Regions from separate parts of the Enterobacter sp. R4-368 genome, predicted to be linked through region 2. Evidence: predicted binding sites of a transcription regulator. Region 2 holds the regulator's gene; the other holds the start of a gene.

Region 1 (16,275 bases), 130 kb from region 2:
TCGCAGTAACACATATGGGTATGGATCTGCGTGTCATCTTTCGCCACCGCCGCGTTGATGCGAAAAGCCTCCACGCCCCAGGCCAGATAGGCGTCCCAGTCGCTGCGACGCAGCGGCAAACCTTCGCGCAGTGCCGGTTCATCAATCTGGATAATGCCAATCCCTGCCGCTTCCAGATCCGCCACTTCATCACGCAGTGCCAGCGCAATCTGTTTGGCGATGGTTTCGCGGCTCACGTCTTCACGCGGGAACGACCAGCAAAGAATGGTCACCGGGCCGGTCAGCATCCCTTTCACCGGTTTATCGGTCAGCGACTGCGCATACTTCGCCCACTCGACGGTAATCGCTTCCGGGCGGCTGACGTCGCCGATAACCACTGGTGGTTTTACGCAGCGGGAGCCGTAGCTCTGCACCCAGCCGTTTTGTGTAAAGACGAAGCCATCCAGGTTTTCACCGAAGTACTCCACCATGTCATTACGCTCGGCTTCGCCATGCACCAGCACGTCTAAGCCCAGACGCTCCTGCTCGACAATCGCCTGTTTGATATGTTCGGCGATACCAGTGCGGTAATTACCCGCGTCGAGATTGCCTTTTTTGAAATCCAGCCGCAGGCCGCGAATCTCGGTAGTCTGCGGGAAAGAGCCGATAGTGGTGGTCGGCCAGGCAGGCAGCTTAAAGCGCTCGCGCTGGGCTTTCGCGCGCTCGGCGTACGGGCTGTTACGCTGGCTGTCCTGCGCGGTGATCGCCGCCAGACGCTGCGCTACTGCCGTGTTGTGAACGCGCGTAGAGTGGCGACGCGCCTGAATCGGGGCGCTCCATTCCACCAGTTTTTCCGTATTACCGCTGTTCAGCGCATCGCGCAGCAGCGCCAGTTCCTGGCATTTTTGCAGGGCGAAGGCGAACCAGCTTTTCACTTCCGCATCCAGACGCGTTTCAACACTCAGATCGATCGGGCTGTGCAGCAAAGAACACGAAGAGGCAACCCACAGCGGACGTTTACCGACCACTTCGTTGATTTGCGCATATTTCTCGGTGAGATCGGCGCGCCAGACGTTACGACCATTCACCAGACCGGCAGAAAGCAGCCAGTCAGCAGGCAGACGCGAGTGCAGCTCGGCCACGTTGTCCTTGCCGTGTACTAAATCAACGTGCAGCCCCTGCACCGGCAGCGCGGTGATCACATCAAGGTTCGGCGTCACACCTTCAAAATAGGTGGTCAGCAGCAGCTTTAGCTGGCCGGAAAGCGCGTCGTAAGCTGGTTTAAACGCATCCAGCCAGGCTTGTGGCAACTCCAGCACCAGCGCCGGTTCGTCGATTTGTACCCACTCAATACCGCGTTTTGCCAGCTCGCCTAGCACCTGTTTGTAGACCGACAGAATGTCGTTCAGCAGGCTTAAACGATCAAACTGTTCGCCTTTCACTTTGCCCAGCCACAGGTAAGTGACCGGGCCCAGCAGCACAGGTTTCACCTTATGGCCGAGCGCCAGCGCTTCGTCTACTTCGTCCAGCAGTTGCGTCCAGGTCAGTTTGAACTGCTGGCCTTTGCTGAACTCCGGCACCATGTAGTGGTAGTTGGTGTTGAACCATTTGGTCATTTCCGCCGCTGCCGCCGGTTCGCCGGTTGGCGCGCGGCCACGACCAATGCGGAACAGGGTGTCGATATCGACGGAACCGTCGTTGTTCTGATGACGAGCCGGCACATTGCCCAGCAGCAAGCTGGTGGTCAGAACATGGTCGTACCAGGCGAAATCGCCCACCGGCAGCAGATCGATACCGGCCTCTTTTTGCTGCTCCCAGTGGCGGGCGCGCAACTCGCGCCCTACCGCCAGCAGCTCTTCACGGGTGGAGTTACCCGCCCAGTAGCTCTCTTGCGCTTTTTTCAGCTCGCGGCGCAGGCCAACGCGAGGGAAACCGAGGGTGTGATTAAGAATTGTCATTTTTAGCCTCTTCAATTGGGTTAATCCAAAGGATTTCGGATTAAGGGAAGGCGGCAAGTTCATGAATCCCCAGGAGCTTACTGAAGTAAGTGACTGGGGTGAAAGAGCGCAGCCAACGCACCATTAATTCGAAAGACACAGGATTTTTAGACGTCCAGATGTTTACACATCCATATTGTGTAGGTACTGTATATTCCTCAAGCGCAAAATGTTCATGCCGGAGTGAAGGACTTTCATGATCGAAATTAAACACCTGAAAACGCTACAGGCGTTACGAAACAGCGGGTCGCTGGCGGCAGCGGCGGCAACGCTGCATCAAACGCAGTCCGCGCTTTCCCACCAGTTCAGCGATCTGGAACAGCGCCTTGGCTTTCGTCTGTTTGTGCGGAAAAGCCAGCCGCTGCGCTTTACGCCGCAGGGTGAAATTCTGCTGCAACTGGCAAATCAGGTGCTGCCGCAGATTAGCCGCGCGCTGCAGGCCTGCAATGAGCCGCAGCAAGCCACGCTGCGCATCGCTATTGAGTGCCATAGCTGTATTCAGTGGCTGACACCTGCGCTTGAGAACTTCCGCCAGAACTGGCCGCAAGTGGAGATGGATTTCAAATCCGGCGTCACGTTTGATCCGCAACCTGCGCTGCAACAGGGCGAGCTGGATCTGGTCATGACCTCCGACATTCTGCCGCGCAGCGGTCTGCACTATTCGCCGATGTTTGATTTTGAAGTGCGTCTGGTGCTCGCCCCCGATCATCCGCTGGCGGCGAAAGCGCGCATCACGCCGGACGATATCGCCAGCGAAACGCTGCTGATTTACCCCGTACAGCGCAGCCGCCTGGATATCTGGCGTCACTTCCTGCAACCGGCGGGCGTGAGCCCGTCGCTGAAAAGCGTTGATAATACGCTGCTGCTGATTCAGATGGTTGCCGCGCGGATGGGCATTGCGGCGCTGCCGCACTGGGTGGTGGAGAGTTTTGAGCGCCAGGGTCTGATAGTGACCAAAACCCTGGGCGAAGGATTGTGGAGCCGGCTGTACGCCGCCGTGCGCGACGGCGAGCAGCGTCAGCCGGTAACGGAAGCGTTTATTCGCTCAGCGCGGAACCACGCTTGCGACCATCTGCCTTTTGTGCGGAGCGCGGAGCGACCCAACGGCGATGCACCCACAGCGAGGCCATTATCACCGCACCACCAATAATAAAGCTCGGCCAGTGCGGTTGTTCCTGCCAGATCGCGAGGTTAACTAGTAACCCGGCGGGAACATGCACATTGTTCATGATGCCGAGCGTCCCGGCATCCACCTGCGTGGCGCCGTAGTTCCACATAAAATAACCCAACCCGGATGCCACCACGCCAAGCCACACCAGCACGCTCCATTGCAGCGTCGTGGTCGGCAATTTCTGCGGATTACCCATCACAAACCACGCCACAACGGCGACCACGAATGCGCCAAGATAAAACCAGGCGAACGCGTTGTGTTGCGGCATCGGGCGCGTCTCCATCAGGCGTTTGTAGCCGACCATACCAATGGCAAAGCTGATATTCGCCAGTTGCACCAGAATCAGACCAATCCAGAAGTGATCGCTCACTTTGTCGTAGCGAATAATCGCCGCGCCAATTACCGCCAGCCCGGCGCTCAGCGCGTAGCTCCAGCGCAGCCCGCGCTTACTGAGCAGATCGTAAATCAGGGTGACATACAGCGGTGTGAAAACGGTAAACAACAGGAATTCAGACACCGTCAGGTAGAGATACGCCTGGAAGCTGAACAGGTACATAATGCCCAGTTGCAGCGCGCCCACCAGCATGTACAGGCCAATGGTCTTGAGGTTATGCCCACGCGCACGCAGAAACGGTAAAAAGACCAGCGCCGCCAGCCCCACGCGCATCAGCACGGAGAAGTAGCTGTCGACATGGCCCGCAAGGTATTCGCCAATCAGGCTAAAAGAGAAAGCCCACAAAATAGTGGTGATGATGAGTAACGCCACAATGAATGTCTCTTCGATGAGTGGACAGGCATTGTAGCGAACTCAGTTGCGCAAAGTTTGAGTATTTAGTTGACGAGCGGTTAATTTAAAACCACTCGTCAATCTTATTCGAGGAACAGCTTACGCAGGTAATGCGGTACGGCGTTATCGGCGTTGGTGCCAATCACTTCCAGCTCCGGGTGCAGTTCTTTCAGGCGCTGGTGAGCGTTACCCATAATGCAACCTTTGCCCGCCATCGACAGCATTTCCGCGTCGTTCATGCCGTCACCAAAGGCGATGCACTCTTTCAGGCTATAACCCAGCGCGCCGGCGACCGCTTCCAGCGCATGGCCTTTCGACACGCCGCCCGCCATCACTTCCAGGCAGGTTAAGGTAGAGAAACTGACGTTCACGCGATCGCCCCAGCGGGCGTTGATGGCCTGCTCGAGCGGCAGCAGTTTTTCATGACTTTCACATGTGAAGAAGACTTTGCTGATCCCTTCCGGCTCAAGCAAACCCGGTTCATACAGCGAATACTGGAACACCGCTTCTTTAAAGAAACGCATCTCATCCGGGCGGTGGCGGTTCATGAACCACTCATCGTTGCGGTAGACGTTGGTAATGATATCCGGCTCGTTATGCACCACGCCGAACAGATCGGTGGCGATATCGCGATCCAGGTTATGGGTGAACACCAGATTGCCATCGGTGTCGTGTACCCGCGCACCGTTGGAGGTGATCATATAGGCTTTAATGCCCAGATTGTCGCGGATTTGCCCGACATCCACATGGTGGCGGCCGGTGGCGAAGACGAAGTTGACGCCGCGCGCGGTAAGCAGTTTTAACGTTTCTTTGGCAAAGGGCGACAGTGTGTGGTCGGGGGAGAGCAATGTGCCATCTAAATCAGATGCAACAACCTGGTACATAAGAAAATTTAACCTCAATAATTCATCAGTTATGCCGGTCGAAGAATTCGACGATGGCGTTGAGCGCGACCGAGCGCATGGCGTCCTTTTCAAAAAGGATCTCATGGTACGCGCCTTGTATGACCAGCGGTTTCCCCCCTTCACAAGGGTGGCCCGCTGCGGCGCGTCGTTCACAGAAGCGTTGATGCATGCGGTTATCCACCACATGCTCCTCTTCTGCCTGAATAATCAATGTCGGCGTGGCGTCTTTTTCCGCCCCCGCCAGCGCGTGTTCACCGGCGAGGATCCCTTCGCGTACCCAGTGCCAGGTGGGCCCGCCAACGCGAAGCTGCGGTTCATCGGCATAAAAACGCAAATTACGGCGATAGCGCTCGCGGCTGTGGGTTAACACGTTTATCGCGAACGGCAACGGGCGCCAGCTCCCGGTGCCAATGGCGTAACCCTCACGAAGACTCGGGTAACTTTCAGCCCAGTCCAGCAACGGGCGCACCATCCATTCAGGCAGGCGAATGATAATGCCGAACATGGGCGCGCACAGGGCAATCGCATCGCAGGCTTGCGGATAGCGCTGTAAAAACAGGGTGGAAATGGCACCACCCATCGAATGGGCAAGGATATAGCGTTTGCGCCACGGCCCGCTGGCCACTTCCTGATCCCAAAACGCCGCCAGATCGTCGACATAATCGCTGAATTTCACCACATGGCCACGATGCGTGTCCGGCAACATTCGCCCGGAACGCCCCTGGCCGCGATGATCAATAATCAACACGTCATAACCGAGGTGGAACAGGTCATACGCCAGCTCTGCGTATTTTACGTAGCTTTCGATGCGGCCGGGACAAATCACAATAACGCGGTCGTTACTTTGCGCGCGAAAACGGACAAAACTGACCGGCACATCGTCCACGCCGGTAAAGACCGCTTCTTCCCGCGAACGCCAGAAATCCATCAGCGGTCCCATGGTAAAAGCCGCGAACGCTTTTTCTCTGGTTTCCCATGTCGATTTGTGCCGAAACATTGGGATTTCGCCCCTTTTAGCCATGTAAAATCGTTTTTTTGTGACCCATAGCAAATTCCGCTGCCAATAGCGTATTGTGGCATAAAAACCGATATCCAGGGAGTTTCTCATGACCTTCGAATGGTGGTTCGCCTACCTGCTGACATCCTTAATCCTGAGCCTGTCCCCCGGCTCCGGCGCGATTAACACCATGTCCACGTCCATCAGCCACGGTTATCGCGGCGCGGCGGCGTCGATTGCCGGGCTACAAACCGGTTTAGCCATTCACATCGTGCTGGTCGGTGTCGGTTTAGGCACATTATTTTCACGCTCGGTGCTGGCCTTTGAAGTGCTGAAATGGGCGGGCGCGGCTTATCTGATTTGGCTTGGCATCCAGCAGTGGCGCGCTGCGGGCGCTATCGATCTCAATACGCTGGCAAAAACTCAAACGCGCGGGCGTTTGTTTAAACGCGCCGTATTCGTCAACCTGACCAATCCGAAGAGCATTGTTTTTCTCGCCGCACTGTTCCCGCAATTTATCGTCCCGCATCAACCGCAAGTGATGCAGTACGTGGTGCTCGGCGTCACCACCATCGTGGTGGATATCATTGTGATGATTGGCTACGCCACGCTGGCGCAGCGCATTGCGGCATGGATCAAAGGCCCGCATCAGATGAAAGCGTTGAACAAAGTGTTTGGTTCGTTGTTTATGCTGGTCGGCGCGCTGCTGGCATCGGCAAGACACGCCTGAAAAGAGAGCCGGATAGCGGCTATCCGGCGTTTATCGCTTAGCGGGAAATAATCAGGTGGATACCAAAACCGGCGAACAGTGCGCCAGCAAAACCATCAATCCACTTCGCCAAACGCTGATAACCCCGACGGATTTGCGGTAAGGCGAACAGGCTGGCGACCACGGTAAACCAGGCAAAGGTTTCCACCGCAATCAGCATAAAAATACCCCAGCGCGCGCCAGCGCCCACGCTATCTCCAACAAACAGTGAAAACACTGAGCCAAAGTAAATGATCGCTTTCGGGTTAGCGAGATTGGTCAGTAACCCTTTGATAAAGCTGCGTCCGCTGGCGGCCAGCTCAACCTGCGGCGCATCGCTGCTTTGCGGCCCTTTCTTCAGCGCGCCGCGCAACATCTGGTAGCCCATCCAGCATAAATACAGGCCGCCGCCGACCATAATGATGTTATGCAGCCACGCCATTTTTGCGAGGATCAGGTTCAGGCCGAGCAGTGCCACGCCGGCCCAAATCATGACGCCGGTGGTGATACCGAGCACGCCCATCATCGCTTCTTTGCGCGAGCGGCTGACGGCGGTTTGTGAAACGAAGAAGAAATCGGGGCCGGGGCTCATCAGTGCGACGATATGCACCAGCGCCACGGTGAGAAATAACATCAACATAGATAACTCGCGGGAAAATAGTTCAGGGGGAAACCATCCTCCCATTTTTTTCGCAGGCTGACTACTCTTCTTCGCCGTCAACATGCGCGCGAATCAACGCCATGAACTCCTGGCCGAAGCGTTCAAGTTTGCGCGTCCCCACCCCGTTGACGCTGAGCATCTCACCGGGAGAGAGCGGCATCTGTTCGGCCATTTCAATCAGTGTGGCGTCGTTAAAGACCACGTACGGCGGAATGTTCTCTTCATCGGCAATCGCTTTACGCAACTTGCGCAGCTTGGCGAACAGCTTGCGGTCGTAATTGCCAACCGCCGCTTTCTGCATCACTTTTGGTTTCAGCGCCACCATACGCGGCACCGCCAGCATCAACGGGACTTCACCGCGCAGCAGCGAACGCGCCGCTTCGGTGAGTTGCAATGCCGAGTGCTGAGCAATGTTTTGTGTGGCGAAGCCTAAGTGAATCAGTTGGCGGATCACGCTCACCCAATGTTCGTGGCTCTGCTCGCGACCAATTCCATACACCGGTAATTTGTCGTGACCAAACTCGCGGATGCGCTGATTGTTCGCCCCGCGCAGCACTTCCACCACATAGCCCATACCGAAACGCTGATTCACGCGGTAAATAGCCGACAGCGCTTTTTGCGCGTCCTGCAATCCGTCGTACTGGCGCGGCGGATCGAGGCAAATATCGCAGTTACCGCAGGGCTCCTGGCGACCTTCGCCAAAGTAGTTCAGCAGCACCAGACGGCGGCAGGTTTGCGCTTCGGCAAAGGCGCCCATCGCATTGAGCTTGTGTCGTTCGATATCCTGCAACGGCCCGGCGGGCTTCTCTTCCAGGCAGCGGCGCAGCCACGCCATATCCGCCGGATCGTAAAACAGCATCGCTTCCGCAGGCAGGCCGTCACGCCCGGCGCGACCGGTTTCCTGATAATAGGATTCGATATTGCGCGGAATGTCGAAATGCACCACGAAGCGCACGTTGGGCTTATTGATGCCCATACCAAACGCCACCGTCGCCACGACAATTTGCAGGTCGTCGCGCTGGAACTGTTCCTGTACGCGCGCCCGCACCTCGTTTTCCAGCCCGGCATGGTAAGCCGCCGCGCTAAAACCACGGCTTTGCAAACGGGCGGCGGTGTCTTCCACTTTCGCCCGGCTGTTGCAATACACGATGCCGCACTTGCCGCGCTGCTCCTGCACATAACGCAGTAGCTGATCGAGCGGCTTAAATTTTTCCATCAGCATGTAGCGAATGTTCGGGCGGTCAAAGCTGCTGACCTGAATCAGCGGATCGTGAAGCCCCAGCAAACGCTCGATATCGCGGCGGGTTGTGTCATCGGCGGTGGCGGTAAGCGCCATAAACGGCACGGAAGGCAGCATCTGGCGTAACTGGCCCAGCGCGGCGTATTCCGGGCGGAAATCATGGCCCCACTGGGAAATACAGTGCGCTTCGTCCACGGCCAGCAGCACCGGATTCCACTGGCGCAGCTGATCGAGGAAGTTGTCGAGCATCAGGCGCTCGGGAGCGATATAAAGCAGGCGAATCTGGCCGTTGCGACAGCCGTTGATCACCTCAAACTGCTGTTCGCGGCTCTGGGTAGAGTTCAGGCATGCTGCTGCAACACCGTTTGCCAGTAGCTGATCGACCTGATCTTTCATCAGCGAGATAAGCGGTGAAACCACCACCGTCAGGCCATCTAATACCAGCGCCGGAATTTGGTAACACAGGGATTTCCCGCCGCCGGTCGGCATCACCACCAGGCAGTCGCGGCCGCTGAGCACGGTGTCGATAATATCCTGCTGGCCCGGGCGGAATTGCTGGTAGCCGAAGGTCTCTTGCAAAACCTGTTTCGCCAGCGATTCCTGATTCAATACTTCCGCCTGTGCCACTCTGACCCCATTTGCCTGAAATAAAAACAGGCGCTATTTTCAGCGCCTGAGAGAGAAACTGCAACGCTTAAAACAGATCGTTAAGCATCACGCCCACGCCGACACGTGTCTGATTGAAATTGTAGTCAATCAACGATTCGCCGTACCCGCTGTAGACCTGCGTATAAAGACGTACGTGTTTAGTCACTGGGTAGCTTAGACCGAGTTCCGCGCCGCCGTAACCGGTATTCCAGTTATATTGTCCTTTTGCGCTGAGGATCGCATCGCCCAGCTGGTAGCCAATTTTCAGCTGGTAATAACCCATATATTTGGTGATATCCGGGTTGTCATCAACCGATCCCACCACATACCAGGGTTTGACTTCCACCAACCAGTTGCCGCTTTGCGCCATTAAGCGCGTATAGGCGCGGTTCCAGCTGCGTGAAGTCGGGTCGGAACGTCCGTTCGAATCGTGGTTAAAGCCAAATTCCACGTCGCGCAGCGTCCAGCCAGCAAATTCGTAATCGGTGGCGAAACCAAGGAACAGTTGCGGTTCGTAGTTGGTTTCACGGAATGGAGAAGACTCTCCGCTGTTTGACAACTGCCACCAGGATTTTTGCGTGTAGGAACCACCGAACACCGAGTTTGGCCCCAGAATCCCGCGCCAGAGAGGGAACGCCAGGCTGAGCTGGAACTTCACTTCATCTTTGCGCGCATTATCCGCCCAGTTATAGGAGCGAATCGCTTCTTTGTTCAGATCGCTGGTATCGGTGTAGATAACGTAGTTGGATTCATAAGGGTAGAGCGTGAACGGATTGTCGTGCTCCTGCAATAAATTGGCGATGATGCTGCCGCGCACGGCAGGTGCATCATGAACTTCTTTTACCGTCGCTTCTTGTGCGTAAGCCATAAACGGCAGTGCAAGCACTGCGAAAAACCAACCCAGAGAGGTCCGCATCGGTTTGCTGCTCCAAATCATATTGTTGAATTGACGAATTTCCCCGCAAGTATTCTACATATTTATTGAGTCACTGCTCATGTATCGGTTCCGAAAGTGGAAATCAACAATCGATAAGCATAAAATCAACATTTCATTAACTCATCGGATCAGATAGCCATGTCAGTTGTTCTCACAGCGGAAGAAGTCCTGAAAACGGTCGGCGAGATATTCGTGTACCACATGCCGTTTAATCGTGCGTTAGGGCTGGAGCTGGAGCGCTATGAAAAAGAGTACGCGCAGCTGAGTTTCACTAACCAGCCTATGATGGTCGGCAACTGGGCGCAAAGCATTTTACACGGCGGCGTGATTGCCTCCGCGCTGGATGTCGCCGCGGGTCTGGTTTGCGTGGGCAGCACGTTAACCCGCCATGAAACCATTAGCGAAGAGGAGCTGCGCCAGCGTTTAGCACGGATGGGCACGATCGATTTACGCGTCGATTACCTGCGACCGGGTCGCGGCACGCGCTTTACCGCCAGTAGCAGCTTGCTGCGCGCGGGTAATAAAGTTGCCGTCGCGCGCGTAGAGCTGCACAACGAAGAACAGCTCTACATCGCCAGCGCGACCGCCACCTATATGGTGGGGTGAGCCGGTCAGAAAAATCGGGTACCATGAGGATTCATTTCAGCTACGAGCTTTCCCGATGGATGCAAAACAGACGCGGCTGGGCGTGCTTCTTGCCCTGGCCGCATATTTTATTTGGGGCGTTGCCCCGGCTTACTTCAAAACGATCTGGTTCGTTCCGGCCGACGAAATTCTTACACATCGCGTGATCTGGTCCTTCTTCTTTATGCTGGCGTTGATTAGCGTTAGCCGCCAGTGGAGCAGCGTGAAAGCCCTGCTGCAAACGCCGAAAAAGATCCTGCTGCTGGCGCTCTCTGCGGTACTGGTAGGGGGAAACTGGTTGTTGTTTATCTGGGCGGTAAACCATAACCATATGCTGGAAGCGAGCCTGGGCTACTTTATTAACCCGCTGGTGAATATTCTGCTGGGGATGCTGTTTTTGGGCGAACGTTTTCGCCGCATGCAGTGGCTGGCGGTGCTGCTGGCGGCGATCGGTGTGCTGGTACAACTGTGGACATTTGGTTCGCTGCCGATAATCGCGCTTGGCCTGGCCTTCAGCTTTGCTTTTTACGGCCTGCTGCGCAAAAAGATTGCGGTGGAGGCACAAACCGGCATGTTGATAGAAACGCTGTGGCTGCTGCCGGTAGCGGCGATTTGGTTGTTCGGCATTACCGACAGCCCGACCAGCCATATGGGGCAAAACAGTCTGTCGCTTAATCTGCTTTTAATGGCCGCAGGTGTCGTAACCACGGTGCCGCTACTCTGTTTTACCGGTGCGGCAACGCGTCTGCGCCTGTCGACGCTCGGCTTCTTCCAGTACATCGGCCCGACATTGATGTTCGTGCTGGCGGTGCTTTTTTACGGCGAGCATCCCGGTGCGGATAAAATGGTGACCTTCGGCTTTATCTGGGTTGCGCTGGCTATCTTTGTCCTCGACGCGGTTTATACGCAGCGCGGGTTACGCAAAAAAGCCTGATTAAACACATGGGCGGAATAGCCGCCCAATACCTACAAAAATTTAGAGGTAAGGATTTACCCAATCGCGTAATGCGCAATGGAATGCTATGTTTGCCCCTTCGTCATTACGTTATTCAGGATGAATCAGCGATGATCCGCAGGATTTTTTTGCCATCGGGCAAAACGTGCCTCGCGCGTGGGCCGTATATCCTTATATTTTTACTTCTGCATATTCTCTTTTTAGTTGTCGCCTTTAATGTGGCCGAACTGCCTGTTCTGCCACTGGTGTGCTTTCTGCTTTACACCTATTTAAAGCTAAATATTAACGCGCAACGCTGCAGAGATAGCGGTGCCAAAGGCCGCTATGTGGTCATTTTTTCATTGCTGGTCTACCTGGCCTCGCTGGCGGTTGCCGCCACCGGTGTTGTCAGCGATGTAGAGTGCGTGAGCTTAGGTATCAGAATCTATTTCGGTTACGACGTGCTGGTATTTTTCGTCTTTATGCTCGCACCGACGCAGTTAAAGCAACAAATTAATTCGACGGACCACGTGTCTATTTCAGGAGGGGAAAATGAGTAACATCAACACTTATGATTATAAAAGCGACCATTCATTAAGCGACAAATGGAAGTATCGTTTCGCATTCTATGAGAAGAATGGCTACCCCTCTTTTTGGGGGATGAGCCCGGCATGGAAAAACGCCTATAAAGAAATGACTTTCGGGCAGAAGATAAAAGTCTCTTTCAATTTCTTCGCCTGGTTTTTTTCTATTATCTATTTGCTGATCCTTGGTTTATGGAAGAAAGCCCTGTTAGTTTTAGTTATCAACATAGTCGTTATCGTGGTTGCGGTTATTTTTAACATTGGCTTCCTGGGTTATATGGTCAACGCCATCATCGCCTGTCGGGCCAACATTTGGTATTACGATCTAAAAGTGAAGGGCAAACAGGACTGGAGCCTGTAATAAAAAAGGTTCAGCGTGATGCTGAACCTTTTTATTTTATAGCCAGTTACGGCGCTTGAAGTAGAGATAAGGCGCGAGCCCCGCGAGGATCATAAAGATGATTGCGCCAGGGTAGCCAAAGCTCCAGTGCAGTTCGGGCATAAATTCAAAGTTCATGCCGTAACTGGAAGCCACCAGCGTCGGCGGCAGGAACACGACCGATACCACCGAGAAGATCTTGATGATGCGGTTCTGCTCGATATTGATAAAGCCCATCGCCGCTTGCATCAGGAAGTTCACTTTCTGGAACAACGATTCGTTGTGCGGCAGCAGGGATTCGATATCGCGCAGGATCTCGCGCGCCTGCTCAAGCTGACCGGCCGGTAAACGCGCCTTACGCACCAGGAAGTTCAACGCGCGCTGGGTATCCATCAGACACAGGCGCACCTTCCAGCCGATATCTTCCTGTTCCGCCAGCGTCGAGAGCGCGTCGTCATACTCGTCGCCCTGCTGGCCTTCCATAATGACGCGGCTCAGCTTTTCCAGATCGCTGTAAATGTTTTCGATTTCATCCGCCAGTTGCTCAATTTTGGTTTCGAACAGATCCAGCAGCAGTTCATAAGCGTTACCGTCGACCATCTCCTGGCTGCGGGCGCGCATACGGTACAGGCGAAACGCAGGCAGCTCGCGCTCACGCAGGGTGAACAGGCGACCTTCGCGGATGGTAAATGCTACGGTTGAGTTGCCTGCATGATCTTCAGCATCTTCAAAAAAGAAGAAGGAGTGGATGTGCAGGCCGTCTTCGTCTTCAAAAAAACGCGCCGACGCCTCAATGTCTTCCAGTTCAGGTCGGGTGGCCAGGTTCTGGCCCAATTCCGTTTGCACGCGGGTACGTTCTTCATCGTCCGGCTCGACCAAATCAACCCAAACAGAGCTGGCGAGATGTTTGATTTCGTCAGCCTCAAGGCGGGTTAAACGATTGTTTTCCAGTTGAAATGCGCTCAGCATAGCCGGGACTCCCAATGCAAAAAATATCGGACAGTTCGGTGGGCACACAGAGAAACAAATTGGGTTTCAGACCATTAAACAGCCTGACTCAGCGCGACGGGGAATACAGCGGGTCGCTGACAACCTCTAAGGCCATCAGCATGAGGAGATAGCCTTAGGAGTTGTTCCTGAAAACCAGGAAATTGAGCCAGTATCTACTGGGTGTGTCCAAGGCGAATGTCCTCTTAGCGTGATCGTGCGCGCATGTTACGCCAGCACTCAGAAGGCGTCAACACGCAACGAAACGCTAAAGAGCAATATTTGCCCTTCAGCGTATAAGGCTAGCAGAATATTACAAAATAATGATATTTTTCTGAAAGTTACACGGTTTCGAGCTTGGCGTAAGCCGCCACCAGCCATTTAATACCTTGCCCCTGGAAAGCCACCTGCAAACGGCTGTGCTCACCGCTGCCTTCCATGTTCACCACCGTGCCTTCGCCAAATTTGGCATGGCGCACGCGCTGGCCAAGTTTATAGCCGGTATCGCTTTGCGCCACCGGCGTACCCATGCGTTGATGGCTAACCGGGCGGCTGATGCTGGCGCGCAAACGTACCTCTTCAACACACTCTTCAGGCAACTCGCCAATAAAGCGCGACGGGCGGTGATACACCTCTTTACCGTACAACCGACGTGTTTCCGCATAGGTTAAGGTCAGTTTTTGCATCGCGCGCGTCACGCCGACATACGCCAGACGGCGCTCCTCTTCCAGGCGGCCGCCTTCATCCAGCGACATCTGGCTGGGGAACATGCCCTCTTCCATGCCAACGATAAACACCTGCGGGAACTCCAGCCCTTTCGCCGAGTGCAGCGTCATTAACTGCACCGCATCCTGCCAGGTATCCGCCTGCCCTTCGCCCGCTTCCAGTGCGGCGTGGGAGAGAAATGCCTGCAGCGGCATTAAATCTTCGTCTTCTTCGTTGTAGCTGAACTGGCGCGTCGCGGTGACCAGTTCCTCTAAGTTCTCGATACGCGTCTGGCCTTTTTCGCCTTTTTCCTGCTCGTACATCATGCGCAGGCCGGAATCGCTGATCACCCGGTCGGTTTGCACATGCAACGGCATATCCGCCGTTTCCTGTGCCAGCGCGTCAATCAGTTCCAGGAAACGTTGCAGCGCGCTCGCCGCGCGGCCCGCCAGCGCTTTCTCCTGTAACAACTCACGCGTCGCCTGCCATAACGTCAACTGGCGATCGCGCGAGGTTTGGCGCACCACGTCCAGCGTACGGTCGCCGATGCCGCGCGTTGGCGTATTCACCACGCGCTCAAAAGCGGCATCATCGTTGCGGTTGGCGATCAGGCGCAGGTAGGAGAGCGCATCTTTAATTTCCTGACGTTCGAAGAATCGCATACCGCCATAAATCCGGTACGGCATGCTGGCTTGCAGCAGCGCCTCTTCCAGCACGCGCGACTGGGCGTTGCTGCGATAGAGAATGGCGCACTGCGAAAGCTGGCCGCCGTTATCCTGCCAGGCTTTGATACGGTTGACGACATAACGCGCTTCATCCAGTTCGTTAAAGGCGCAGTAGAGTGAAATCAGCTCGCCATCGACGCCATCGGTCCACAGTTTTTTACCCAGGCGCCCGTTGTTGTTCTCAATCAGGGCGTTCGCCGCGCTGAGAATATTGCTGGTCGAACGGTAGTTTTGCTCCAGGCGGATCGTCTGGGCGCCGGGGAAGTCTTTCAGGAAGCGCTGGATGTTTTCCACCTGCGCACCGCGCCAGCCGTAAATGGACTGATCATCGTCGCCGACGATCATCACTTTGCCGGTATCGCCCGCCAGCAGGCGGATCCACGCGTATTGAATGTTGTTGGTATCCTGGAATTCGTCCACCAGGATATTGGTAAAGCGTTCGCGGTAGTGCTGCAAAATATGCGGCTTGTTGAGCCACAACTCATGGGCGCGCAGCAGCAGCTCGGCGAAATCGACCAGCCCGGCGCGATCGCAGGCTTCCTGGTAGGCCTGGTAAACTTTCTGCCAGGTCTGTTCCACCGGGTTACCGAAACTTTGAATATGGTGCGGACGAATGCCTTCGTCTTTCTGGCCGTTGATGTACCACATCGCCTGGCGCGGCGACCATTGCTTCTCGTCGAGGTTCATCGCTTTGATCAGACGCTTGAGCAAACGCAGCTGATCTTCGCTGTCGAGGATCTGGAAATCCTGCGGCAGGTTGGCGTCCATATGGTGCGCGCGCAGCAAACGGTGCGCGAGGCCGTGGAACGTGCCAACCCACATCCCGCCCTGCGAAGTGCCCATCAACTGGCCGATACGGTGGCGCATTTCCGCCGCCGCTTTGTTGGTGAAAGTCACCGCCATAATGGAGTATGGCGAGCAGTTTTCCACGGTCATCAGCCAGGCGATACGGTGTACCAGTACGCGCGTCTTACCGCTCCCCGCCCCTGCCAGCACCAGCATATTGCTGCGCTCGGCGGCTACGGCGTCGCGCTGTTTGTCATTGAGGCTGTCGAGCAGATAAGAAACGTCCATTGGCACCGCCGCGAAATATTACTGGGAATTTATACAGAACAGCTGGTGATTATATCAGCGTAGTGAGGGATGCCAACCGCGAAATTTCCACATGCGGCAGTAACCGGCTGTCGCTGGCTTGCAGCAGATCTGCGCCTTCCGGTTTGATCCAACAAGCCTGCATGCCGCAGCGCACCGCGCCGGCAACGTCGGT
Region 2 (16,275 bases):
CGCTTTGCAGGCTGTGCTCGATTACTGCCGGGGAATACTCCTGGCGGAGAAATGCCTCCAGCTCGGCCGGTTCGCGCCACAGAGGGGCAAAATGATGGCGATAACTGGCGTAGCCCATTTCACTCAGTAACGCGGCGTCCGCGATTTCAGCTTTACGTACGGTAAGCATGCTCTTTTTCGTCTCCTGCGTGGACATGTCTGTGCAACATGTCATCACGTGGTGTCACAAAATATAAGCAAATAATGTAGATCCAGATCACATTTTTGCGATATACAAAGCGTTGTTCACCAGTAATGAGGTGCCGCTATGACATCGCTAACTCGTCCACGCGTTGAATTTATTTCGACCATATTGCAGACCGTGCTGAATCTTGGTTTGCTCAGCCTCGGTCTGATTTTGATTGTCTTTCTGGGCAAAGAGACACTGCATCTGGCGGATGTGCTGTTCGCGCCGGTGCAAACCAGCAAATATGAGCTGGTGGAAGGGCTGGTGGTTTATTTTCTCTATTTCGAATTTATCGCCCTGATTGTGAAGTACTTTCAGTCCGGGTTTCACTTCCCGCTGCGCTATTTTATCTACATTGGTATTACCGCGATTGTGCGGTTGATCATCGTCGATCACCAGTCGCCAATGGATGTATTGATCTACTCGGCGGCGATCCTGTTGCTGGTGATCACGCTGTGGTTGTGTAACTCGAAGCGGCTGAGGCGCGAATAAAAAAAGGGCGATCCGGGGATCGCCAATGACTTCACAAGTTGGGTGATACAAGTTGAGGGTGCAGTGGCAACGCCGGTCATCTTTCGGGTGATAGCTGCGTTGGCTTCCTTTACTCACCCCGGTCACTGACTTCAGTCAGTTGCCGGGGATTCATGCAGTCGCCGCCTTGCTCTAACCCGAACTATTTAAGGCGCAATAACAACAATGAAAATTAACCTTTCACACCGCCTGCGGTCAGGCCGTTAACCAGCCAGCGCTGCGCAAGCAGGAAGACAACCGTAATTGGGATCGCGGACAGCACCGCCGCCGCGGCAAAATCGCCCCACAGATAGTTTTGCGGGTTGAGATATTGCTGCATCCCGACCGCCAGCGTGTAGCTGTTAACATCGCGCAGCAGCAGCGAGGCAACCGGTACTTCGGTAATGGCGGCGATAAACGACAGAATAAACACCACCGCCAGGATCGGCACCGACAGCGGCAGCAGCACCAGGCGGAACGCCTGCCACGGTGTTGCGCCATCCAGCGAGGCGGCTTCTTCCAGCGAACCGTCGATCGTTTCGAAATAACCTTTGATCGTCCACACATGCAGCGCGATCCCGCCCATATAAGCGAAGATCACCCCGCCATGGGTATTCAGGCCGATAAACGGCACGTACTGGCCGAGCCGGTCAAACAACGCGTACAGCGCCACCAGCGACAGCACCGCCGGGAACATCTGGAAAATCAGCATCCCTTTCAGCAATGTCGCTTTGCCGCGAAAGCGCATACGGGCAAAGGCGTACGCAGAAGTGGTGGAGAGCGCCACAATGCCGACCGCGGTGATCACGGCGATTTTTACCGAGTTCCACAGCCACAGCAGCACCGGGAACGGCGGCGGCGTGACGCGGCCATCGGCGTGTTCGACGCTAAAGCCCAGCGCGAGGCGCCAGTGTTCCCACGAGATATTCTCCGGAATTAAACTGCCGGTGGCGAAGTTACCTTCACGCAGCGAAATGGCGACCACCATCAGCAGCGGGAACATAATCGCGGCAATAAACACCAGCAATAACAAATGGGTGATAAACAGCCGCAGCTTTTGCGATTTCGCCTGCACCATAGCCATAATTTTCGTCCTCCTTAATCGAATTTCATGCGCGTAGCTTTCAGGTTGACGATAGCCAACGCACCTACCAGCAGGAAAATCAGCGTGGCAATAGCGGCAGCGAGCCCAAAGTCCTGACCACCGCCGCCTTCAAAGGCGATGCGATAGGTGTAGCTCACCAGCAAGTCGGTATAACCGGCTGGCGTGGTGGTGCCGATGCGATCCGGCCCGCCGTTGGTCAGCAGTTGGATCAGCACGAAGTTGTTAAAGTTAAACGCGAAGCTGGCGATCATCAGCGGCGTCAGCGGCTTGATCAGCAGCGGGAAGGTGATGCGGAAAAAGTTTTGCAGCGGTCCGGCACCGTCCATGGCTGAGGCTTCATACAGATCGTCAGGGATCGCTTTCAACAGCCCCATGCACAGGATCATCATGTACGGATAACCGAGCCAGGTGTTGACGATCACGATCATTGAACGCGCGGTGGTGGGATCGCTAAACCAGGCCGGTTTAATGCCAAACAGCGCGCTCAGCATCATGTTGATCTCGCCAAAGCTCTGGTTAAACAGCCCCTTGAAGATCAAAATGGAGATAAACGACGGTACGGCATACGGCAGAATTAACAACACGCGATAAATCGCTTTGCCTTTCAGGGATTCCCACTGTACGACGCAGGCCAGCACCATGCCCACGGCAACGGTCAGAACCACGGTCAGCACCGAGAACACCACCGTCCAGATAAAGATCTCAATAAACGGTTTTTGAATGCCTTCATCGGTAAAGACGCGCGTGAAGTTATCCCAGCCGATGGTCACGGTATAGCCGGGGCTGAGCTTTTCGCTGCCCCAACTGCCATCGGCGTTAATCACCTGGAAGTAGCCGATTTCATTGTTCGGGCGGTATTTCGCGCCGCTCTGGTTGTTGAGCAGCGTGCCATCCTGTTCAAGCTGATACAGCGGGCGCGTACCGGAGAACTGGCGCAGCGAACTCATGGCCACTTTGCTGCCATCCGGCAGAAGGGCGGTCAGCTGGTTCAGCGCCTGGCGATTTTGCGTGATGATGCGCAGGTTGGCGCGCTCGCCAGCGGGCAGGGCGTCAGCCTCTTTTAACGTCAGTTGCTGCTCGCCGCCGGGTTTGAACGCATCGGAAACGTAGTTTTTACCGCTGTCGCCGTCAGTCAGTGCCAGTTGCCACGCATCTCCCGCCGGGTAAAGCCCAAAGTTATACGCTTTGCCTGCCTGGTAGGAACGATCGAGCAGCACCTGCTGCGCGCGCTCCTGAGTGAGCTGGTTAGTGCTGCTGTAGTTGGTAAACGCAATGGCGATGGTACAAACCAGCGGGAACAGGACAAACAGCCCCATACCTGCCACGCCGGGGTAAACATAGCGCCAGGCATAGGCTTTACGGTTGGCGAAAATATAGAGGCCCGCCGAGCTGAGGACGAGCGTGGTAATGGCGAAAAGGTATTCCCCCTGGGCATACATCATAACGACAAGGTAAGCCACCAACAGGCCAACAACGGTGATGGCCGCCCATGCGAGTTGCGGGCTTTGCCACCAGTGGCGTTTTCTTCTTACATCCATGGGGATTTCCTCTCTACTCAACACCCTTCACGCTGCCGCGTTGTTGGCTGCGGTTGCGCACGCTGGTAGCTTACTTTTGTAAGCGCGCCGGGATACTCAACGTTGCCGCCATGATGCGCGTGAAGGATGCCGCGTATACAACATGTCCAATTCGCCTTATCCCCGTGCGGGGATAAGGCATTCACATTTTTACTTGGTAATACGACCCTGGGCGTCTTTCAGCGCGGCGTCGACGGTCTGGCGATCGCTAACGGCGTTGATAACCGCGGTGCGTGTGGCGTACCAGAAGGCGGCCATTTGCGGGATGTTCGGCATAATTTCACCGGTTTTCGCGTTATCCATGGTCGCGGCGATGCGTTGGTCTTTTGCTAACTGATCCTGATAGGATTTCAGCGCGACCGCACCCAGCGGTTTGTCCTTGTTAACGTCTGCCAGGCCTTGATCGGTCAGCAGATAGTTTTCGAGGAACTCTTTCGCCAGCTCTTTGTTCGGGCTGGCGGCGTTGATGCCTGCGCTCAGCACGCCAACGAACGGTTTAGAAGGCTTACCTTTAAAGGTTGGCAGCAGCGCGACGCCGTAATTGACTTTGCTCTTATCAATGTTGGCCCACGCCCACGGACCATTGATGGTCATCGCGGTTTCACCTTTGTTGAACGCCGCTTCTGCAATCGAGTAATCCGTGTCGGCATTCATGTGTTTGTCTTTAATCAGCTTCACGAGGAAGCCAAGACCCGCTTTCGCGCCTGCGTTGTCGACGCCGACATCTTTCACGTCGTATTTGCCGTTTTCAAACTTGAAGGCGTAACCGCCGTCGGCGGCAATCAGCGGCCAGGTGAAGTACGGTTCTTGCAGGTTGAACATCAACGCGCTCTTACCTTTCGCTTTCAGCTGTTTATCCAGCGCCGGGATCTCTTCCCAGGTTTTCGGCGGGTTTGGCACGAGGTCTTTGTTGTAAATCAGCGATAAGGATTCGACAGCAATCGGGTAGGCAATCAGCTTACCGTTGTAACGCACCGCGTCCCAGGTGAAGGGGTACAGCTTGTCCTGGAAGGCTTTATCCGGGGTGACTTCTGCCAGCAGACCGGATTGCGCATAGCCACCAAAGCGGTCGTGTGCCCAGAAAATAATGTCCGGGCCGTCGCCGGTTGCAGCAACCTGCGGGAATTTCTCTTCCAGTTTATCCGGGTGTTCTACGGTGACTTTAATGCCGGTGTCTTTCTCAAATTTCTTACCCACTTCGGCAAGGCCGTTATAGCCTTTGTCGCCGTTGATCCAAATGACCAGCTTACCTTCTTCGATTTTGGCGAGGGCAGAGGCGGAAAACATCATCGTCGCCACTGCGGACAAAGCGAGGATGCGTGCGCCTGTTTTGATTTTCATATATCCCGTCCTTTAGGTGATGTGCTCGTGGATACGCTCAAGGTAGTTCGACGGGATTAGTCTCCTTTTTTGACAAGCGCTTCTCATCCTCCTTAACCCTACGCCCCTGGGGCGATTTGTGTGATCTCTGTTACAGAGATTTGCATTATGTGTGTTAGCGCACATAAAAAAGCGCCGATTTTTGCAGAGCCCATCACGAAAATGCCCGCAGCCCGCCTGTCGAGGGGGCAGAGACATTGTTCTCATCCTCCCGCCTCCTCCCCCACAAAAAACCAGGGGGGTGGAGGATTCGCCCGCTGAATCGATGCTCCATAGTCAGCCCACGTTGAATGTTTCTGTTGGTGACAGGTTGTAACGAAGGGAGAAGGGCATGGCGAGCGTACAGCTGCGTAATGTAACGAAAGCCTGGGGCGATGTGGTGGTGTCGAAAGACATCAGTCTCGACATCCACGAAGGAGAATTCGTGGTGTTTGTCGGTCCGTCAGGCTGTGGTAAATCGACGCTGCTGCGCATGATTGCCGGGCTGGAAACCATCACCAGCGGGGATTTGCTGATTGGCGATACCCGCATGAATGAGGTTCCTCCCGCAGAACGCGGCGTTGGCATGGTGTTTCAGTCCTACGCGCTCTATCCGCATTTGTCAGTTGCGGAAAATATGTCTTTCGGCCTGAAGTTAGCGGGCGCGAAAAAAGAGATGATCAAATCGCGCGTCACGCAAGTAGCGGAAGTGCTGCAACTGGCGCATTTACTGGATCGCAAACCGAAAGCCCTTTCTGGCGGTCAGCGTCAGCGTGTGGCGATCGGTCGTACGCTGGTGGCTGAACCCAGCGTCTTCTTGCTTGATGAACCTCTCTCCAACCTTGATGCCGCCCTGCGTGTGCAGATGCGTATTGAGATCTCCCGTCTGCACAAACGTCTTGGCCGCACGATGATTTACGTCACCCACGATCAGGTGGAAGCGATGACGCTGGCCGACAAAATCGTGGTGCTCGATGCCGGGCGCGTGGCGCAAGTGGGTAAACCGCTGGAGTTGTATCACTACCCGGCAGACCGTTTTGTCGCCGGTTTTATCGGCTCGCCGAAGATGAACTTCCTGCCGGTAAAAGTGACCTCTACCGCCATTGAACAGGTTCAGGTTGAGCTGCCTAACCGCCAGCGCGTGTGGCTGCCGGTGGACAGCGCCAATGTGCAGGTCGGCGCAAATATGTCTTTGGGCATCCGCCCGGAGCATCTGCTGCCCAGCGACATCGCCGATGTCACGCTGGAGGGCGAAGTTCAGGTCGTCGAACAGCTTGGCCACGAAACACAAATTCATATCCAGATCCCTGCAATACGTCAGAACCTGGTCTACCGCCAGAACGACGTGGTGCTGGTAGAAGAGGGTGCCACATTCGCCATCGGCTTACCGCCGGAGCGTTGCCATCTGTTCCGTGAAGATGGCACCGCCTGCCGCCGGTTACATAAAGAACCGGGCGTTTAAGCGTACCCCACAAAGCGTTTACACAAAGCCATTCGCATTATGTCGAGGCGGCAACGTGATGACTCTCCGGCAGCGTACAAAAGTACCTGACCGGGATTCATGACGGCAGCCAATAAAGAGATAGCGCGAAGGGGGATGTGTAAAAAAAGAAAAGCAAGCTCAGGAGATAGAACGATGATTACTCTGCGCAAACTTCCACTGGCTCTCGCCATCGCGGCAGGCGTGCTGTCTGCACAGGCGGGTGCTGTTGATTTCAAAGGTTACGCCCGTTCGGGGATTGGCTGGACCGGCAGCGGCGGCGAGCAGCAATGCTTCCAGGCCACTGGTGCAGGTTCCAAATACCGTCTCGGTAACGAATGTGAAACCTATGCAGAATTAAAACTCGGTCAGGAAGTGTGGAAAGAAGGCGATAAAAGCTTCTACTTCGACACGAACGTTGCGTACTCAGTCGCGCAGCAAAATGACTGGGAAGCTACTGATCCAGCATTTCGTGAAGCCAACGTACAAGGTAAAAACCTGATTGATGCGCTGCCGGGCTCCACGATCTGGGCAGGTAAACGCTTCTATCAGCGTCATGACGTACATATGATCGACTTCTATTACTGGGACATCTCCGGCCCGGGTGCTGGTCTGGAAAACGTCGATCTCGGCTTTGGTAAACTCTCTCTGGCCGCAACCCGTTCGACGGAAGCAGGCGGCTCCGCTACCTTCGCCAGCAACAGTATTTATGATTACACCGAAAAAACGGCTAACGATGTGTTTGATGTGCGTCTGGCACAGATGGCAGTCAACCCGGGCGGTACATTAGAGTTCGGCGTTGACTATGGCCGCGCCAATACCCGTGACGGTTACCATTTATACGATAATACCGAAACGAAAGATGGCTGGATGTTCACCGCTGAACACGTTCAGAGCATGCTGAAAGGCTATAACAAATTTGTCGTGCAGTATGCGACCGATGCGCTGACATCACAGGGCAAAGGGTTATCGCAAGGCTCCGGTATTGGCATCGAGGGCAATAGTAAACTGCCTTATAGCGCCAACAACAACGGCTCCCTGCTGCGTATCCTCGACCACGGTGCAATTTCTCTGGGTGATAATTGGGATCTGATGTACGTCGGTATGTATCAGGACATTGATTGGGATAACCAGAATGGTACCAAATGGTGGACCGTCGGCGTGCGCCCAATGTACAAATGGACACCAATCATGAGCACCTTGCTGGAAGTCGGTTATGACAACGTCAAATCCCAGCGCACTAACGACACCAACAATCAGTACAAAATCACCCTTGCGCAACAGTGGCAAGCAGGCGACAGCATCTGGTCTCGTCCGGCAATCCGTGTATTCGCAACTTATGCGAAATGGGATGAAAAATGGGGCTACAACACCAGCGATAATCCGGGCACGAATGCCAACTATGGTCTGGCAACCCGCAATGGTACGGGCGGCTCAAGCTTCGGTCGTGGCGACAGCGACGAATGGAGCTTCGGTGCCCAGATGGAAATCTGGTGGTAAGTTTTTCCCTCATGCAATGACCAAAAGAGGGGCGAAAGCCCCTCTACTCCTGATAAACAGCGCGCTATTGCCTGGCCACCGCTGTTTCGCATCCTGAAGGTGATAACAATGAAAATGAAAAAAAGTCTCATCGCTCTGTGTCTCTCCACGGGTTTGCTGGCGGGCACACCGGGTATCAGTTTTGCTGATGTGAATATCGTCCCACAGAACACCGCGGCAGCGCCGTCGATTCCAAACTCTGCACTTCAACAACTCACCTGGACACCTGTCGATACGTCCAAAAGCCAGACGGTTCGGCTTGCAACAGGTGGGCAGCATCTGAACGTCGCGGGCATAACCGGTCCCGTTGCGGCGTTTAGCGTGCCTGCCAATATTGGTGAGCTTACGCTGACGCTTTCCAGCGATGTTAATAAAAATACAGGGGTTTTTGCGCCAAATGTGCTGGTATTTGATCAAAACATGTCGCCTGCGGCTTATTTCCCCAGTAGCTATTTTACCTACCAGGAGCCGGGGGTATTAAATGCTGACCGTCTGGAAGGGGTTATGCGCCTGACGCCTGCGCTGGGCCAGCAGAAGCTCTATATCCTTGCGTTTACGACCGAAAGTGATTTGCAGAAAACCACCACACTGCTCGATCCGGCCAAAGCCTATGCTAAAGGCGTGGGCAACGCGATCCCTGATATCCCCGATCCGATTGCCCGTCATATTGCTGACGGAGTGGTAAACCTGAAGGTAAAAAATAGTAGTGGTTCCAGTGTGTTAGTCGGCCCGCTGTTTGGCTCTTCTGGCCCGGCTTCCGTTACCGTGGGCAACACCGCTGCACCGGCTTACAACACGCAACCGGCTCCTGCCGCCGCGCCCGCTGCGGCTCCTGCGCCAGTGGCGAAAAGCGAGCCGATGCTCAACGATACAGAGAGCTACTTTAACCAGGCCATCAAACAAGCCGCTTCCAAAGGTGATATTGATAAGGCGCTGAAATTATTGAATGAAGCAGAACGCCTCGGGTCGAAATCCGCCCGTGCCACTTTTATCAGCAGTGTAAAAGGCAAGGGGTAATCTCTCCCCACAATGCTGATATTTGCAGCAACTGGTGCGTCGCCTGACGCACCTTTTTTTCCGGCGCAGATGCGCGCTGTTGCGCATCTGTTGCGCTGATGAAAACTGAATGAAGTTTCCCCGCCCCGTGCGCCGGTTCTGCGATACAATAACGCTACGTTATGTACCGGAGAGTAAGGCATGTCACACCCTGCGCTTACGCAACTGCGTGCGCTGCGCTACGTAGACGCAATTCCCGCGCTTGAACCGCAACTGCTCGAGTGGCTGTTGCTGGAAGATTCAATGACCAAACGTTTTGAGCAACAAGGCAAGACGGTCAGCGTTACGCTGATTCGGGAAGGCTTTGTGACGGTGGATGAGATCGCCGAAGAACGCGACAGTCTGCCGAAGGAGGATCGTTACTGGTTGCGGGAAATTATTCTCTGCGCCGACGGGGAGCCCTGGCTCGCCGGACGCACCGTGGTGCCGGAATCTACGCTGAGCGGTCCGGAACTGGCGCTGCAAACCCTGGGTAAAACGCCGCTTGGGCGATATCTCTTTACCTCATCTACGCTTACGCGTGACTTTATTGAAATCGGTCGTCATGAGCAGCTCTGGGGACGCCGTTCCCGTCTGCGTCTGGGCGGGAAACCGCTGATGCTGACCGAACTGTTTTTGCCTGCATCGCCGCTGTACTAAGAGGAAAAGAAAATGGAGTGGAGTCTCACGCAGAATAAGCTGTTGGCCTTTCACAGGCTTATGCGTACGGACAAACCAATTGGCGCTTTGTTGCTGCTGTGGCCAACGCTGTGGGCGCTGTGGGTGGCGACGCCGGGCGTGCCGCCGCTGTGGATTTTGCTGGTTTTTGTCGCGGGCGTCTGGCTGATGCGCGCTGCCGGTTGTGTCGTCAATGACTATGCGGATCGTAAATTCGACGGTCATGTTAAACGCACGGCAAATCGCCCGTTGCCAAGCGGCGCGGTAACGGAAAACGAAGCGCGCGTGCTGTTTGTGGTGCTGGTGCTGCTGGCCTTCGCGCTGGTGCTGACGCTAAATGTCATGACCATTTTGCTCTCCGTCGCGGCGCTGGCGCTAGCGTGGGTTTACCCGTTTATGAAGCGCTATACGCATCTGCCGCAGGTGGTGCTAGGCGCGGCGTTCGGCTGGTCGATTCCGATGGCGTTTGCGGCCGTGAGTGAATCTGTACCGCTGAGCTGCTGGATTATGTTTCTCGCCAACATCCTGTGGGCGGTCGCGTATGACACGCAGTATGCGATGGTTGACCGTGACGATGATGTGAAGATTGGCATCAAGTCGACGGCAATTCTGTTTGGTCGTTTCGACAAGCTGATTATCGGGATATTGCAGGTGGCAGTGCTGATGCTGATGGCGTCGATTGGCTGGCTGAATGGGCTGGGCTGGACCTACTACGGGACGGTGCTGATCGCCGGTGCGCTGTTTGTTTACCAGCAAAAGTTGATTGCCGGGCGTGAGCGTGATGCCTGTTTTAAAGCGTTTATGAACAATAACTATGTAGGGCTGGTGCTGTTTTTAGGGCTGGCGTTAAGTTACCTGCATTTGCCTTGAGTTTTTTCCCCTCTCTGACAAGAGAGGGGAACATTTACCCTCACGCTTCCGCTTGCGTCGCGCTCTCAATCGTCAGACGCACATCCGACGTTATCAAATCCGCCAGCATCTGGTACACGTTTAAGGTACGCGCCGGATCCGCATCGCCGGTATCGCTGATATAACCTTCATCGCGTAGCGTCAGCACCAGCGTACTGAACACCGCTTTATCGAAGAACTCCGGTGCGTTGATACCGTGCAGCACCGACAGGCGCTGCGCCAGCGTACGGCTCTCTTTTTCCAGCGTACTGCGGTTCATCGCCGGGTTGGCGCTCAGCAGCCAGAAAGTGATGGCATAACGCTGTAAGGTTTCTCGCGCGCCTGCCGCCAGCAGTTGCAAGGTGCGGGAGTGCGCCGGATTGATGCTCAGACGATCGTCTTTCACCGTCAACAAGCCCTGGCGCAGCAGCTCTTGCGTCAGGTTCTCCAGCACTTGCGCCAGCTCCGCTTTTTCCCAGCGCAGGAACAGCTCGGCTTTCAGCATCGGGTAGAGTAACTCGACGTGGCGCAGGATCTCGCTACGGGAGATAGCGCGATGCTGGGTGACAATCGCCGCCAGCAGCGACGGCAGCATCAGCATATGCGCAATGTTGTTGCGGTAGTACGTCATCAACACCGCCTGCTCACGCGGCAGAATGATGATATCGCCGATGGTGTCTTTTTCGACTTCGAACTTGTTCATCTGCAGCGCGTGGTCGATAAGCTCGCTGGCGCTGGCCGACGGGGTGGTCGAATCCGGCGAATAAGGCACGTTGCGCATCAGCTCAAGATAGCAGCTTAACTGCTCGGTCAGTTGCTCGCGGGTCAGCGAACGCTGGCGGGAAGCCAGCAGCGCCGTACAGCACAGGTTCATGGCGTTAGCCGCACCAGCGTTGTTGATGCGCACCATCAGATCAGCGGCAATGGTGTTCACCGTTGGTGTTAACCACGCCGGACGGATGGATTCAATGGGATCGATGGCTTCGCGCCACTCCGGAACATGGTGGTTCAGGTAGTTCATCAGCGGAATGGGTTCGCCGAAGTTCACATAGCCCTGACCGAGGTTACGCAGCTTGCTTAAACCACGCAGCATCTGCAACAGGCTCTCTTTCTCTTTTGTCGCGCCACGCAGCTCTTTGGCGTAAGTGCCCACTTCCATCACGTGTTCATACCCGATGTAAATCGGCACCAGCGTGATGGGGCGCGTACCGCCGCGCAGCATCGCCTGAATGGTCATCGACAGCGTACCAGTTTTCGGATCCAGCAAACGTCCGGTGCGCGAACGCCCGCCCTCAACGAAGTACTCTACCGAATAACCGCGGCTGAACAGCTCACCCAGATATTCGCGGAACACGGTGGAATAGAGCTTGTTGCCTTTAAAGGTGCGGCGAATGAAGAAAGCGCCCAGGCGGCGGAAAATCGGCCCGGCGGGCCAGAAATTCAGGTTGATACCGGCAGCGATATGCGGCGGCACCAGCCCCTGGTGATAGAGCACATAGGAGAGCAGCAGGTAGTCCATATGGCTACGATGGCAGGGCACATAGACAATTTCGTGACCGTCGTGCGCCAGCTGGCGTACGCGCTCTGCATTATGCACATTGATGCCCTGATAGAGACGGTTCCAGGTAAAACCCAGAATGCGGTCGGTCAAGCGGATCATCTCGTAGGAGAAGTTCGCGGCGATCTCTTCCATCAGCGCGATGGCGTTTTGCTGCGCTTTATCATGGGAGATTTTTTTGCTGCGCGCTTCATCTTCGACCGCGCGGGCAATCGCTTTAGAAGAGAGCAATTTGTTAAACAAATCCTGACGCGCCGGCAGACGTGGGCCTACTGCGGCCAGACGCTGGCGGGCAAAGTGCATACGCGCCACGCGCGCCAGTTTTTGCGCGATAATTTTATCGGTGCCGTGCTCCGTCGCCATACGGCGCAGCGAAACCGGCGGTGAAAAACGCACAAAGCTGTCGCGGCCAAGCCAGGAAACAGCAAAGAATTTCTGGATGCCGTTCAGCATGCGCAGCGGCGGATTAATTTCGCCTTTTTCACGTCCGGGCGAACGGCCAAACATCACCGATACCGGCACCATTTGCACGTCCAAATCGGGATGGCTGCGGTGTAGATCCAGGTAGTCGTGGAACAGCTTGATCGACTCTTCTTTTGGCGCGTAATAAGTGAACACGCGCGGCCCACCGTGGATAAACACGAAACGCGGCAGCAACGCGCCGTCGATTTCCAGCGGTTCCAGCGGATCGGGCAACTCATGCGCCAGACACTGCGCGCGTAAAGTCAGTAAATCTGCCTTTGAGTTATAAGGCAGCACGTACATGATGGGGCGTGATGTATCGAGACCCAGTTCCTGTGCAGGTTCTGCGGGGATCGATTTACTTTTTACCAGCACGCTTAATGGTAAATTCAGTAATTTGTAGTAAATTCGTGGCCAGCCGGACATAAAGGATGTAAAGCCTCTGGTTAATAGTGCCATTGCGCCGCAAGAATATCAGAAAGCGCACATAATTTCTGTTGTACCGCTGCGCGCTTGCTGAGACATTGACGCCAATTTAATAAAAAGGTTCTTTTAAATGGCTAATAATACCACCGGTTTCACCCGGATCATTAAAGCCGCTGGATACTCCTGGAAAGGCGTTCGCGCCGCCTGGATTAATGAAGCGGCATTTCGTCAGGAGTCCGTTGCGGTTATCCTGGCAATTATAATCGCTTGCTGGCTCGATATTGACACAATGACGCGCGTACTGCTGATTGGTTCTGTGACGCTGGTAATGATTGTCGAAATTCTGAACAGCGCTATCGAAGCCGTGGTAGACAGAATTGGTTCGGAATTCCATGAACTTTCCGGGCGGGCGAAGGATATGGGGTCGGCGGCGGTGCTGATGTCCATCCTGCTGGCGCTGTTTACTTGGATCGCATTACTGTGGTCACATTTTCGATAACGCTTCCAGAATTCGATAACGCCCTGGTTTTTTGCTTAAATTTGGTTCCAAAATCGCCTTTAGCTGTATATACTCACAGCATAACTGTATATACACCCAGGGGGCGGGATGAAAGCATTAACGGCCAGGCAGCAAGAGGTGTTCGATCTTATTCGCGATCGCATCACTCAAACCGGTATGCCACCAACGCGTGCGGAAATCGCACAGCAATTGGGGTTCCGTTCCCCAAATGCGGCGGAAGAACACCTCAAAGCGCTGGCGCGCAAAGGGGTTATCGAAATCGTATCTGGCGCATCACGCGGCCTTCGTCTGCTGCTTGAAGAAGAAGAGGACGATATCGGCTTACCGCTGATTGGTCGCGTCGCTGCGGGTGAGCCGCTGCTGGCTCAGCAGCATATCGAAGGCCATTACCAGGTCGATCCGAGTCTCTTTAAACCTCATGCGGATTTCCTGCTGCGCGTTAGCGGTATGTCGATGCGTGACATTGGCATTATGGATGGCGATCTGCTGGCGGTGCATAAAACGCAGGATGTGCGTAACGGCCAGGTCGTTGTAGCGCGCATTGAAGACGAAGTGACCGTCAAGCGTTTAAAAAAGCAGGGTAACACCGTCGAACTGTTGCCGGAAAACAGCGAGTTTTCCCCGATCGTTGTCGATCTTCGCGATCAAAACTTCACCATCGAAGGGCTGGCGGTCGGTGTTATTCGTAATGGCGCGTGGTTGTAACGCACATTCGCTTTGCTGCGGGGCGGGTTCAGGTTCCGCAGCGATCTCCTCTTTTCCCTCATTAAATTTCACATTCAAACCATGCCACTGCTAACCGCATCTGACAAAGCGCTCTGGCGGCTTGCGCTGCCGATGATCTTCTCGAATATCACTGTCCCATTACTGGGGCTGGTGGATACGGCGGTAGTGGGGCATCTGGACAGCCCGGTTTACCTGGGTGGTGTGGCGATTGGTGCAACGGCGACCAGTTTTCTCTTTATGCTGCTGCTCTTTTTGCGCATGAGCACCACCGGCCTGACAGCTCAGGCGTTCGGCGCGAAAAATGCGCCCGCGCTGGCGCGTGCGTTAGTCCAGCCTTTGCTGCTGGCGCTAGGGGCCGGCGTGTTGATTACCCTGTTGCGCACGCCGCTTATCGACCTGGCGCTGCATATCACTGGCGGTAGCGAGGCGGTACTGGAACAGGCGCGACGGTTCCTGGATATTCGCTGGTTGAGTGCGCCTGCTTCGCTGGGCAATCTGGTGTTGCTCGGTTGGTTGCTCGGCGTGCAGTATGCGCGTGCACCGGTGATATTGCTGGTGGTGGGGAATCTGCTCAACATCGTGCTCGATGTGTGGCTGGTCATGGGGCTGCATATGAATGTGCAAGGTGCGGCACTTGCCACGGTCATTGCAGAATACGCCACCTTCGCTATTGGTTTATGGATGGTGCGACACGTACTGGTAATGCGCGGCATTTCATTGCTGACGCTGAAAAATGCATGGCGCGGTGGCGTACGGCGCTTGCTGGCGCTGAACCGCGATATCATGTTGCGTTCGCTGCTGCTGCAACTCTGCTTTGGTTCGATAACGGTGTTTGGTGCCCGGCTCGGGGATGAGACGGTGGCGGCAAATGCGGTGCTGATGATGTTTTTAACCTTTACCGCCTATGCGCTGGATGGTTTCGCGTATGCGGTTGAGGCGCACTCCGGGCAGGCTTACGGTGCCAGAGACGGCAGTCAATTGATGCATATCTGGCGGGCTGCCTGCCGGCAGGCCGGTCTGGTGGCGCTGTTCTTTGCCGTTGTGTATGCAGTGGCGGGTCAGCAAATTATCGGGCTGTTAACATCGTTACCCGCGCTGCAACAGCTTGCCGGACATTATCTGATTTGGCAGGTTATCTTACCGTTGGTGGGGGTGTGGTGTTATCTGCTGGACGGTATGTTTGTCGGTGCCACGCGCGCGGCCGAAATGCGTAACAGTATGGCAGTGGCGGCGGCGGGGTTTGCCGCTACGCTACTCACCGTGCCTGTTTTGGGCAATCACGGTTTGTGGCTGTCACTTGCTGTATTCCTTGCTCTGCGTGGGCTGACGCTGGCGCTAATATGGCGTCGTCACTGGCGTAACAACAGTTGGTTTGCTGCCAGCGCTCCTTCCTGATAGCGCTTTATTTTCTAAGGTAACGCTCCGATTTTCTCGTCTCGTTTACGCTACTTTTATCTTGTTAAATGGTTAAAGATTCCGAATAAAATTCATAATGCCGAATCCCTGACTACAATAATCAGTACGTTCAGCACGGTGAGAACGTCATTTTAACCGAACGATAAGGAGTCCATGATGAATAAAGACGAAGTCGGCGGTAACTGGAAACAGTTTAAAGGCACAGTGAAAGAGAAATGGGGCAAACTCACCGACGATGATATGACTATCATTGAAGGTAAACGTGATCAGTTGGTGGGTAAAATCCAGGAACGTTACGGTTACGCAAAAGATCAGGCGGAAAAAGAAGTGACGGACTGGGAAACGCGTAATGATTACCGTTGGTAGCCAGCACATCCCCTCAAATGTGTTAACCCTCTAAAGGCTACCCTGCCCGAAGGTACAAGGATGTACCACCCCTCCAGATTCCATATTTATTAACTCTAACTACATTGTTTTGCGCACAAACTTCCTGATTTTGTGCTCTTATCGCATCCCTCTGTCTGCCTCGTTTTACCAACAGTTCGCCCGACCCAGAGCTCCCGCAGCATGCACTTGCTCGCCGCCATTAAAATGCGAAACCTGGCGGGTTGTGTTGCAGGTAATAAAGAGCTGATAAAAGACGGGAAACCATTATCGCGGTTTTTTCTTTAGCGGGACGCTATGGTCATGGTGGCAGTGATCGTGATGGCGGCAGGCTTCCACTTCCACGCAGGCCGCACACAGGCCATGGGCTTCAATCACATTATGAC

What was found. Region 2 encodes LexA, which represses DNA repair genes until DNA is damaged. Its sites were predicted from a motif close to TNCTGTATGTACATACAGNA; they were not measured.
Region 1: metR (HTH-type transcriptional regulator MetR) is a predicted target of LexA. The motif match lies at 2,122-2,141, and genes of this name have one in related genera.

Annotation. Positions count from the first base shown of each region.
Region 1 covers NC_021500.1:3,209,392-3,225,666, reverse strand. Annotated here, with positions in the region: gene metE (5-methyltetrahydropteroyltriglutamate--homocysteine S-methyltransferase) at 1-1,937, opposite strand, end outside; gene metR (HTH-type transcriptional regulator MetR) at 2,173-3,126, shown strand; gene H650_RS15205 (carboxylate/amino acid/amine transporter) at 3,014-3,913, opposite strand; gene yigL (sugar/pyridoxal phosphate phosphatase YigL) at 4,018-4,818, opposite strand; gene pldB (lysophospholipase L2) at 4,844-5,836, opposite strand; gene rhtB (homoserine/homoserine lactone efflux protein) at 5,946-6,566, shown strand; gene rhtC (threonine export protein RhtC) at 6,604-7,224, opposite strand; gene recQ (ATP-dependent DNA helicase RecQ) at 7,286-9,112, opposite strand; gene pldA (phospholipase A) at 9,180-10,049, opposite strand; gene yigI (acyl-CoA thioesterase YigI) at 10,209-10,676, shown strand; gene rarD (EamA family transporter RarD) at 10,732-11,628, shown strand; gene H650_RS15160 (hypothetical protein) at 11,637-12,188, shown strand; gene H650_RS15155 (DUF2628 domain-containing protein) at 12,181-12,573, shown strand; gene corA (magnesium/cobalt transporter CorA) at 12,610-13,560, opposite strand; gene ysgD (YsgD/CorL family protein) at 13,715-13,771, opposite strand; gene uvrD (DNA helicase II) at 13,920-16,082, opposite strand; gene yigB (5-amino-6-(5-phospho-D-ribitylamino)uracil phosphatase YigB) at 16,132-16,275, opposite strand, start outside.
Region 2 covers NC_021500.1:3,336,433-3,352,707, forward strand. Annotated here, with positions in the region: gene H650_RS15695 (GNAT family N-acetyltransferase) at 1-169, opposite strand, end outside; gene psiE (phosphate-starvation-inducible protein PsiE) at 308-718, shown strand; gene malG (maltose ABC transporter permease MalG) at 930-1,820, opposite strand; gene malF (maltose ABC transporter permease MalF) at 1,835-3,379, opposite strand; gene malE (maltose/maltodextrin ABC transporter substrate-binding protein MalE) at 3,569-4,759, opposite strand; gene malK (maltose/maltodextrin ABC transporter ATP-binding protein MalK) at 5,130-6,239, shown strand; gene H650_RS15725 (maltoporin) at 6,414-7,757, shown strand; gene malM (maltose operon protein MalM) at 7,866-8,813, shown strand; gene ubiC (chorismate lyase) at 8,994-9,491, shown strand; gene ubiA (4-hydroxybenzoate octaprenyltransferase) at 9,504-10,379, shown strand; gene plsB (glycerol-3-phosphate 1-O-acyltransferase PlsB) at 10,420-12,843, opposite strand; gene H650_RS15750 (diacylglycerol kinase) at 12,974-13,342, shown strand; gene lexA (transcriptional repressor LexA) at 13,451-14,068, shown strand; gene dinF (MATE family efflux transporter DinF) at 14,150-15,484, shown strand; gene H650_RS15765 (CsbD family protein) at 15,662-15,871, shown strand; gene zur (zinc uptake transcriptional repressor Zur) at 16,157-16,275, opposite strand, start outside.